One region of the Allobosea sp. BE125 genome, then DNA from elsewhere that is predicted to be linked to it. Evidence: riboswitches for the same ligand, from Rfam matches in the RefSeq annotation. Region 1 holds a riboswitch; the other holds the start of a gene.
What was found. Region 1 has a riboswitch for thiamine pyrophosphate ahead of J2Y55_RS08680 (LuxE/PaaK family acyltransferase). Riboswitches for the same ligand answer to the same signal wherever they lie in the genome.
Positions count from the first base shown of each region.

Region 2: another riboswitch for thiamine pyrophosphate. It lies ahead of thiO (glycine oxidase ThiO); the one in region 1 lies ahead of J2Y55_RS08680 (LuxE/PaaK family acyltransferase).

Region 1 covers NZ_JAVDTY010000003.1:13,385-18,793, forward strand. The annotation lists gene J2Y55_RS08675 (acyl-CoA reductase) at 1-565, opposite strand, end outside; gene J2Y55_RS08680 (LuxE/PaaK family acyltransferase) at 570-1,673, opposite strand; TPP riboswitch at 1,767-1,896, opposite strand; gene J2Y55_RS08685 (DMT family transporter) at 1,976-2,893, opposite strand; gene J2Y55_RS08690 (aspartate/ornithine carbamoyltransferase family protein) at 2,881-3,888, opposite strand; gene J2Y55_RS08695 (putative bifunctional diguanylate cyclase/phosphodiesterase) at 3,932-5,409, opposite strand, start outside.
Region 2 covers NZ_JAVDTY010000008.1:52,771-58,179, reverse strand. The annotation lists gene J2Y55_RS18295 (LysR family transcriptional regulator) at 1-359, opposite strand, end outside; gene J2Y55_RS18290 (serine hydroxymethyltransferase) at 484-1,806, shown strand; TPP riboswitch at 1,868-1,999, shown strand; gene thiO (glycine oxidase ThiO) at 2,057-3,241, shown strand; gene thiS (sulfur carrier protein ThiS) at 3,238-3,450, shown strand; gene thiG (thiazole synthase) at 3,452-4,228, shown strand; gene J2Y55_RS18270 (serine hydrolase domain-containing protein) at 4,368-5,409, opposite strand, start outside.

The DNA of each region.
Region 1 (5,409 bases):
GCAGCGGCTCGGCGGTGGCGACCTTGCCGATGCTTCCGGCCTTGACCAGCAGGCCCGATATCAGGCTCCAGAGCGGCAGGCCCGGAACATTGCCGGCCCAGACATGCAGCAAGAGATCCGGCCCGAACGCCTTGGCGAAACCGCCCTTCGGCCTGGGCTGGAAATCGTCGAGGATCTGCGGATCGGCGAAATCCTCAGCCAGGAAGCGCTTGAGCTGCGGCTGCCGGAAGGTCTTCAGATAACCGGTCAGGCCGAGCCGGATCATCTCGGGATCATAGCCCGTCACGATCGGCAGCAGCCTTTCGGCCTTCCGCCGCCAGGGATCGTTCCGATCGAGCAATCGCGCGATCGCCTGGTCGATGATCGCGGTGATCTCGGCAATGCGCAGGGTCTTGAGATAGGCACGGGCATTGTCGCGCACGCGCCCCGCCAGCGCTGCGGCTTGCGCGTCGCTCAGCACGGGCACGCGGACCTCCGCGGCCTCGCCCCAAGCGCTGAAGTGAAGTGTCTTCCACTCCACCTCGCCGGCTGGCAAGCCGGGCAGATGCCCCGCGAATTCGGTCATCACCTCAGCCACGAGCCGCTTTCAGGAATTCCTCGACCGCCACGGAGCAGCCCTTGGAATCGGCGCCGTCGACGCGACCCAGCAGGCGGAAACCGCCGGGGACGATGATGCCGGCATCCTCGGTCAGGATCGCCGAGACCGAGTTGAAATGGGCGAGATCGTGATGGACCAGCACGCCGGTCTCGCCTGCGGGCACATCCTGACCCGTCAACGGGTTCACCACCCGGCTGCGGATCCAGTGCGGGCCCGACTTCACCGGCGGGCAGGTCTCATTGCCCCAATCGTAAAATTGAGTGCTGAGCTCGGTCATGCCGTACATGTTGATGCAGCGCTCCCGGGGCACGCCGAGCCCAGCCGAGAGCGCGTCGTAGAACTCGTCCGCCGCCAATTCGCGCGACTGCCCCTTGAAGCCGCCAGTGTCGAGGATCCGGCTGCCCGGCGGCAGCGCAAAGCGCCGGCCCTGCCGCTGCAATTCGTCGAGCAGATGCACGAAGCTGTAGCTGGCGCCCAGCAGCGCATAGGGCTCGCCCCTCGCCTCGGCATGCGCCATGGCCGCAAGCAGGCGCGCGGTGGCGAGGCCTGCCTCGTCGATGAAGCCTTCGCTGTCGGGCGTCCCGCATTCGCGCCGCGCCAAAGCAAGATAATGCGCCAGCGAGGAATTCGGCATCGCCTGCTCGTCGGGGAACAGAATGCCCATGCGGATCCGATCCTGCCCCTGCATCCTGTCCAAGCCTTGCATGAAGCGCTGCCGGAAATTCAGGATCATCGAACGGTCATAGACAGCCAGCGTCGGGTGATAGCTGCGTCCTCGCTGCCCGCCACGGGTCGTGCCGCTCGTCATGAAGACGTGCTCGATCCCCTCCGTGGGGCGGCAGCTCAGCGTCAGATCCTTGAAAGCGTCGATCGGAACAGCGGGAATGTCGCGCCAGCTCCGGACGGCAAGCGGCGTCCTGCCTCGCGCCGCGGCGAAGCGGCGATAGGGCTGATTGTTCTCGAACTGGTAGGCGAAGATGCGCAGCGCCAGCCGGTCGAAATCCTCGTCCGTCGCTTGTTCCCTGTCGAAGAACTCGAGCAGGGCCGCAATGATCTGCGCTTCCGTCACGTCCATGCACACCTTCCCAGACATCAAGGCGCAATCCGGCACGTTTCCGATCTGCGACCCGCTGTCCGGCCAATGGCGCGAGCATGGAAAAGGAGCGACTTGCCGCCCTATGTCCCGCATCCCTACGCCGGTATGAGCCGGATCAGGTTCGGAGGGTCACCGCGTTGCTCGAAACGGGTTCGAGCGGGCGGAATCTCAGCCTCCTAGCGAGGCCCCCCTGGGAACGGGCGCACCATGACGGCGGCGGCGGCGCCATGTCAAGAATGTGACATGGCGGCGGCTCACTCTTGCGCGCGTGCCAACGGCCTCTAGCTCGCCTGGCTTCGAGCGCGCGGGTGCGGCAGGCTGGTGATGATCGCTCCCGCCACGACGAGCAATCCGGGCAGGACGATGCTCTCGCTCAGCATCTCCTTGAAGACGACATAGCCGATGAGCGTCAGGAACGGCACGCGCAGCGTATCGGCGGCGCAGAGTTGCAGTGCGGAGCCATGACGCGACGCATTCGCCAGCGCCGTCTGCGTGACGAAGCCGGCAAGCATCAGCACAGCAACCGCCAGCGAAACGCCGAGCACGTCCTCGATATGGACGTCGCGCGGCAGAGTAGCTCCCCCCACGTCGAGGCCGATGAAGAGCGCACAGAGATAAACCGGTAGCTGCACGGCATGCATGACGAACACGATCAGGACAACGCTCTTGCTCTCGGCCAGCCGGGCCAGCATCAAATTCGTGATCGTCAGCAGGGCGACTGCACCGACCGGGATCAGCAGGCGTGGATCATGCGACACGCCCTGCGAGAACAGCAGATAGGCGCTGCCGACGGCGATAAGCGACAGTCCCAGGCAAGCGACGGCCCCCGGGATCAAGCCCGCGACGACGAGGCCCAGCATCGCCGCGAAGAGAGGCCCCGAGAACTCGATCGTCGCGATGAAGCCCAGGGGAAGATTGGCCAGGCTCCAGATCAACGCCAACGACCCGATCAGGTGAATCAGGCTGCGCTGGACGTGATAGCCGAACTGCATGCCAGCCAGTTGGTGCAGGGCTGCTTTGCTTCTGAAGACGAAGAATCCGGCAAGGATGAGTGAGCCGGCGGAGCGGATCGCCGCGATCTCGACGATGCGGAAGGAATGCGAGAGATAGCGAATGGCTATCGCGACAGCGATATAGGCCAGGAAATAGGCCAGCATCCAACCCGAGAATACCAGGAAACGGCGCTTCAACCAGTCCATGGAATACCCAGAAGCATTCGCTCCAGGATGGCCATCCTCACCGGCAAGGACAATTTGACCTGTCGAAAATAACCCGCATTCGGCAGCGCGTCGCATGACACGTCGAGCTCGGAGAAGCGCGGCAGGGGGTTCAGGATCAGGGTGTCGGATTTCGCATCGAGGATTTTCTTGGCGGTCAGCGTGAAGGGTTCGGTCTCGGCTTCCTTGTCGATGGCCTCGCTGCCCAGAGACGCGTGCGCGAAGCGACTCATGTCCTGCATCTGAATGATCAAGACGTCATGGTCCAGGGTGTCCCTGACGTCATGAACGAAGGAGACCTTGCAGCCCAGGCTCGCCAGCAGCGCGATCGCTTCGCGCATCGGCGGGTTGATCGGCACGTCCGGCAGGGAGCAAAGCGTGAAACGCCGGGGCGGCGAGAGGCGCAGCATTTTGACGAAGGACAGGGCAAAGCGCGCACGCGTATCGCTCGACAAGGCAATCGACAGGTCTTTGACGTCCCCGCGCAATTTGTGGATGGCGAAGAGATCGATCAAAGCCTGGGTCGGGTGCTCGTCGGCGCCGTTGCCGGCATTGACGACCGGCAGGTAGCTCAGTCGCCCGATCTGATACGGCAGGCTCTCGGTATGCGAGCGCACCACGATCAGGTCGCTATAGGCCTCCACGGTGCGGATATGATCGTCGAGCGTTTCCCCTGTCGCGCTGCCCATCCGGCTGCGATCGGTATCGTAGACGTCGAGCGATTGATGCCCAAGGCGCAAGGCCGCGGCCTGAAAGCCCAGCCGCGTCCGCGTGCTGCGCTGGTCGAACAGGGTCGCGATCACCTTTGGCCGCCGCCTCATGAGATGAAGCCGGGCCGGCTGGTCGCCAGGCGCATCCTCTTCAGTCTCTTCCGCCAGGAAGCGCTCGGCGCGCGCGAAGATATCGTCGAGATCGTCGCGCGACACCGAATCGGCGCCAAGCAGGTCTTTGCCGCTTGGATAGTTCGGCCTCTGCATGGCGCCCCGCTCTCGTTCCGGCTCTATTACCGCGGGGACGCGCTCAAGCAACTTCTGGCCGCTTCCTCACGGCAACCGCAGCAGGCGCCGTGAGGTTCCCGACAAGGCTCATCCTGTCGGAGGCCACGCGATCCTTGATAATGGCGAGCAAAGCCTCGTCGGACATCGGTTTCGCGAGAATGTATCCCTGTATCCCATGCAAGCTGAATTGGCGCATCACGGCAAGCTGCGCCGCCGTCTCGATGCCTTCGACGATGATCGACAACCCAAGCTTATGAGCCAGGTCGGTGATCGCGGTCATCAGCGCGTTCACCTTGACCGACGAATCGATCTCATGGCTGAAGCTCTTGTCGATCTTGATGATGTCGATCGGCAGCTTGGCCAGATAGCTCAGGGACGAATATCCGGTCCCGAAATCGTCGAGCGCGATCCTGACGCCCATGGCTCGCAGCTTTTTCAAGCTCTCGATGATGTGCGGCGCGTCCTCGATGAGCGTCGATTCGGTGATCTCGAGCGTCAGACGGCGCGGCGGCAGGCCCGATTTGCGCAGGATGGCGGCGACGATCGCGACGAGGTCGTGATCGCTCTCGAACTGCCGCGCGGAGACGTTGACGCTGACGCCGACATTGCGCGGCCAGGCCAGGGCGGCGCGCACTGCGGTTTCGATCGCCCATGTGCCCAGCACCTTGATCAACCCGGTGCGCTCGGCCACGGGAACGAAGGTCGCGGGGCTGACCACCCCGCGCCGCGGATGATCCCAGCGCAGCAGCGCCTCGACCAGCGTGACGCTGCCCGAGCGCGGGTTGTAGATCGGCTGGTAGACGAGCTGGAATTGCCCGGCGCGGAGCGCGTCCCGTAGATCGACCTCGAAGGCCAGGTGCTCATCGTGCTCGACGCTCAGCTCCGGCGTATAGACGACCAGATGGTTCCGGCCATCCGACTTGGCCTTGTAGAGCGCGATGTCGGCGCGCTTGAGGGCCTGTTCGACAGCCAGGCCAGCCTCGGCAACGACGACGCCGACGCTGACGGTCGCGGCGATGCTGCGCCCCTTAATCCGCCTCTGGGAACCGATCCGCATCAGGATGCGGCGCGCGAGCTCGACCGCCTCAGTGCTCCCGCGCGACGTGGCGACCATGAACTCGTCGCCCCCCATCCGCGCGGCGATATCGCCAGAGCCAAGGCAAGACGCCAGGGTCTCGCTGATCGAGAGCAGCAAAGCGTCCCCGACATCATGCCCATAGGTGTCGTTGATGCTCTTGAAATCATCGACATCGATGGAGAGGAGCGCGGTATCTTGCTTGCGTGCCAGCTGGTTCTCGATCTTGAGCAGAATCGAGCGCCGGTTGTCCAGATTCGTCAGCGTATCGCGATTGGCCAGGATCTCGAGCTCCTCCATCGTGCGATGGCGGGACACGAACATTTCGTGAATGATCTGCGTGCTGGAGAAGGTCAAAATCGTCGTCAGCGCGACCGTCAGCGCGATCAGGATATAGGCCGGCTCCAAGGTCGCAGCCAAGGCAT
Region 2 (5,409 bases), on a different contig from region 1:
GCGGCCAAACGCGGCGAGAGCCAGAGCTGGGCGATGCAGGGCAGGGCGGCGATGGTCAGTGCGCTGCCTTCATGCCCGGCGCGCAAGTCCTGTATCGCCTGCCCCAGCGTGTCGAAGCCGCGCGTCAGCTTGGGCAGGGCGCTACGCGCTCCCTCCGTGAGTTCCACCCCCTGGGCGAGGCGGCGAAACAGCGGGAAGCCGAGCCAGGCTTCCAGTTGCCGGATCTGCTGCGTCACCGCGCCGGCGGTGACGCCGAGCTCTTCGGCTGCCTTGACGAAGCTCTCGCAACGCGCCGCCGCCTCGAAAGCCCGCAAGGCGTTGAGGGATGGCAGGCGCGGGCGCGGCGGCTTGACGGGCATGGCGGATCATCTCTTAGGCTGAGATTTTCTCTGCCTGCGAGCGAGGATTACTCGTTTGCGCAGCCTAGCGCAAACCGGTCATATCGTTCGCATCGTGCGGGATTATCGCGAGGAGGATCAATCGATGACGGCTCTGGGCAGGCGCGACTGGGTTCCGCAAGCGAGCGAGGATTACGTGCTCGGCATCGCCGCCGAGACGGCTGGCCAGTCGCTCGACGCGGTCGCGGCGCGGATCGCGGCGCTGACGGTCGAGAACCGCAACATCCATGAGCGCGACTGCATCAACCTCAATCCCGCGACCAATGTGATGAACCCCAAGGCCGAGGCCGTGCTTGCGGCGGGGCTCGGCGCCCGGCCCTCGCTCGGCTATCCCGGCGACAAATACGAGATGGGGCTGGAGGCGATCGAAAAGATCGAGATCATCGCCGCCGAACTCGCCGCCGAGGTCTTTGGCGCGAAATACGCCGAGATCCGCGTGCCCTCGGGCGCCATCGCCAATCTCTATGCCTTCATGGTCGCGGCCAAGCCCGGTGACTGCATCATCGCGCCGCCGGGCGCGATCGGCGGCCATGTCACGCATCATGGCGCCGGTGCCGCAGGGCTTTACGGCATCGTTACCCATCCCGCCCCGGTCGATCCGGTGAACTACACCGTCGACCTTGCGCGCCTGCGCGAGGATGCCCTGCGATTGAAGCCCAAGCTGATCTCGATCGGCGGCAGCCTCAACCTCTTCGCCCATCCGATCCGCGAGATCCGCGCGATTGCCGACGAAATCGGCGCGATCGTGCTGTTCGACGCCGCGCATATGTCGGGCATGATTGCCGGCCATGGCTGGCAGCAGCCGCTGGAGGAGGGCGCTCATCTGATGACGATGAGCACCTATAAGAGCCTGGGCGGCCCACCCTCGGGCCTGATCGTCACCAACGATGCCGAGATCGCCAAGCGGCTCGACGCCATCGCCTATCCCGGCCTGACCGCGAATTTCGACGCGGCGAAATCGGCCTCGCTGGCGATCACCCTGCTCGACTGGAAGGCGCATGGCCGTGCCTACGCGCAGATGATGGCTGAGACGGCCAAGGCGCTGGGCGAGGCGCTGGTCGAGCGGCAGGTGCCGGTCTTCGCGCGCGACCGCGGCCTGACGACCTCGCATCAATTCGCCATCGAGGCTCACAGCTATGGCGGCGGCCAGGCGGCGGCCAAGACGCTGCGCGCCATCAACATCCTGAGCTGCGGCATCGGCCTGCCCCTGCCGGAGGTGGCGGGCGACGTGAACGGGCTCAGGCTCGGCACGCCCGAGATCGTGCGCTTCGGCATGACGCCCGCCGACATGCCGGAACTGGCCGGCTATATCACTGAGGGCCTCAGCGGCTCGCGGCCGGCAGAAGCGGTGGCCAAGGATGTGACGGCGTTCCGGGCGCGCTTCCGCGAGCTGCATTTCATGCGGTGACGGTTGGCGCTCCCCACATTGGCGCGCACTTGACCAGCGGCCGTCGAGCTTTCACAGTCGTCGTCATTCCAGGGAGATCCCCGGCAAGGGGCTGAGACACCGCTGGCAGACCGGGACAACCCGGATAAGCGCGCGGAAATCCTTCGAACCTGATCCGGTTCATACCGGCGGAGGGATGGATTTCCCGGCTCAAGCCGGCGGCCCGCAAGGCCGCAGATATCCTCGCCCCCGTCGCGGCGAGGAGTTTGCGATGAGAGGCCCACCCGACACCAGTTTGCGCCGCCAGCAGGCCCGCCCGCCCGATGCTCCGGCGCCGCCGGCCGCGACGGATGTCGCCATCATCGGCGGCGGCGTGATCGGCCTGATGACCGGTTGGCGATTGCTGCGCGCCGGCCTGCGGGTCGCACTCTTCGAGCGCGGCACGCTCGGCCAAGGCGCGAGCCTCGCTGCCACCGGGATGCTGGCGGCAGCCGCCGAATTCGAGCCCGGCGGCGAGGAACATGTCGCGCTCGCCCTGGAAAGCCAGCGTCTCTGGCCGAGCTTCGCTGCCGAATTATCGGCCGATGGCGGGCTCGATATCGACTATCGCAGGGATGGCATCCTGCTTGTCGCCACGACGCGCGACGAGGTGGCGCGGCTGCGCTTCCGCCATGAGATGCAGCGGCAGGCAGGGCTTGCGACGCTGTGGCTCGACGGCGCCGCCTGCCGAGGCTTTGAGCCCGGCCTGCGACCCTCCGTCGTGGCCGGCATCCATTGCCCGGGCGACCATCAGGTCGACCCGGTCAGGGTGATCGCGGCTCTGCGGCAGGCCTTCATCGGACGCGGCGGAATCCTGCTCGAAGGCTTGGCGGCAACGCCCCGGCTGCAAGCCGGGCGCGCCGTGGGCGTCACGACGAAGCAAGGGCTGGTGAAGGCCGGGATCGTCGTCGCCGCCGGCGGGGCCTGGACCGAGATAGCGGGGCTCTCCCTGCCGTTGCGGCCGCTCAAGGGGCAGTCGCTGGCGCTGGCATGCCCGCCGCACCGGCCGCTGCTCTCGCGCATGGTCTGGACCGACCAGGTCCATCTCGCCCCCAAGAGCGACGGCACGCTGATCGTCGGTGCGACCATGGAGGAATGCGGCTTCGACGATGCCGTGACGGCCGGCGGCGTCTACGCGCTGCTCGAAGGCGCGCGACGCATCCTGCCCGGCATCGAGGAGCTGCCGATCGCCGCAATCTGGTCGGGCTTCCGCCCGACCAGCACTGACGACGCGCCGATCCTCGGTGAGACCCGGATTCCAGGCCTGCTCCTCGCCACGGGACATCATCGCAACGGCTATCTGCTGGCCCCTGTCACCGCGGTGGCGATCACGCAACTCGTCACCGAGGGAGGCATCACGGGGCCTGCCGCATCCTTCGGATCGGAGCGCTTTTTTGCACAGGAGGCAGTGGCATGAAGCTCATCGTCAATGGACGCGATCACGACAGCGCGGCGCAGGATCTGCTGGCGCTATGGCGGGAGCGCACCGCCGAGCTCGATCTGCCGGGCCCGCAGGGCTTCGCCATCGCGCTGAACGGGATGGTGGTGAAGCAGTCGCAATGGCAGCTCACGCGTCTGGCGTCCGGTGACCGCGTCGAAATCATTCGCGCTTTTCAAGGAGGTTGAGATGAGTGCCGCAGAACAGCCCTTCACCCTGGCCGGAACGCAACTCGGCTCCCGCCTGCTGATCGGGACGGCCGGCTATCCCAACCAGCGCATCATGGTGGATGCGGTGGCGGCCAGCGGGGCGGAGATCGTGACCTTGTCGCTGCGCCGGATCTCGCTGGCGGGCCATGGCTCCGATACGGCGCAGCTTTTGTCCGGCTACCGCTTCCTGCCCAACACGGCTGGCTGCGAGACGGCGCGCGACGCCGTCCTGACGGCGGAGCTCGCCCGCGAGGCGCTTGGAACCAACTGGATCAAGCTCGAAGTCATCGGCGATCGCGAGACGCTCTATCCCGATGTCGGGGAGCTGCTGGAGGCGACGCGCCAGCTCGTCGAGATGGGCTTCGTCGTGCTGCCTTATTGCAATGACGATCCGGTGGTTTGCGCGCGCCTCGCCGATCTCGGCGCCGCTGCAGTGATGCCGATGGGCTCGCTGATCGGCTCCGGCATGGGCGTCGCCAACCCTGCCAATCTCGAATTGATCTGCGCGCGCTCGGCCGTTCCCGTGATCGTCGATGCCGGGCTGGGCACGGCGTCGGATGCCGCCATCGCGGTGGAATGCGGCGCAAGCGCCGTGCTGCTCAACACCGCTATAGCCAAGGCAAAGGATCCGGTCCGCATGGCCCGCGCCATGCGCCATGCCGTCGCGGCCGGTTGGGATGCGCGCGGGGCTGGGCGCATTCCGCGCCGCGGCCGCGCCGAAGCGTCGAGCCCCCAGCTCGGGCTCGTCGGTTCGTGAACGCGCCGGAGCCGAGCCCGGGCCTGAGCGACGGGTTCTAGAGCGTTTTCGAGCGAAGTGGCCACCGGTTCGCGTGAAGAAAACGCGTTAAAACAAGGAGCTAGAGGATTCTCGCGATTCGGAGAAACGCGGAAATGCTCTAGGCGTTGTCGCTCTGGTAGCGCGCGAGCATCTCCGCCTTCAGCGCCGCTTCCGAGACGACATGCGCGCCGCCGAGCCAGACCGACTCGATGCCGCCTGCATCGTCGCGCACCAGCCGCGCCGTTTCGCCGGGGCTGTTGAAGGAGGAGGCCTTGACGATCCGGCCGCGATCGGGGGCTTCGATCGCGATCTCGCCGGCATCGAGGAAGGGGCTGAACAGGGTCGGGTTGGCAATCAGCACCTTGTTGGCGAAGGGCACGAGGTCGCCAGGGTTCCAGATCGTCCACCAGCGCCCGGCCCAATCCTTGGTCGCGGCCGAGGGGGCGCCCAGCTCCTGGAAGCGCTTGAGGATCTGGACGAGGCCGTCGAGCCAGGGATGGGCGAGGCCGTCGATGGCGTTGGTCAGCACCGAGATCGTCAGATCCTGCTCCGGCAGGACGGCAGTGCGGGTGATGAAGCCCTGGAAGCCGCCGGAGTGGCCGAACCAGGCCCAGTCGCCCTCGCCGCCGGAAATGGTGCCGAGGCCGTAATGGCGGCCTAGGCTGCTTTCCTCGTCGGTCCAGAGCCGGCGGCTCATCTCGCGGCGATTGAGGGGCGAGAGGATGCTGCGCTCTGCCTTCGGCGAGAGCTGCGCGAAATAGCGCGCGACATCGGCGGCCGTGGCGACGAAGCCGGCGGCAGACATCATCGCTTGGCAAGGATTGTCGCCGGGCACGACGACGCGATGTCCGAGCGGCCATTTCGGGCTGTGGCCCCGAGCCATCGGGCCGGTCCAGAGGCCGATATCGGGCATGGTTTCAGCAAGCCCGGCTGCCGCTACGACCTCCCTGGCGATCCAGTCGGCATAGGGCTCGCCCGTCACCGCCTCGATCACCAGGCCGAGCAGGCCAAAGCCGTGATTGGAGTATTTGAGGCGCTGCGAGGCGGGCAGGATGGGCGGCAAGGCCAGGTCGGCGAGCAGTTCGGCCTTGTCGCAATAGGGCTTGCGGTCGAAGAACTGGCCGTTGTCGGGACCGTCGCGCGTCAGGCCGGCGCTGTTG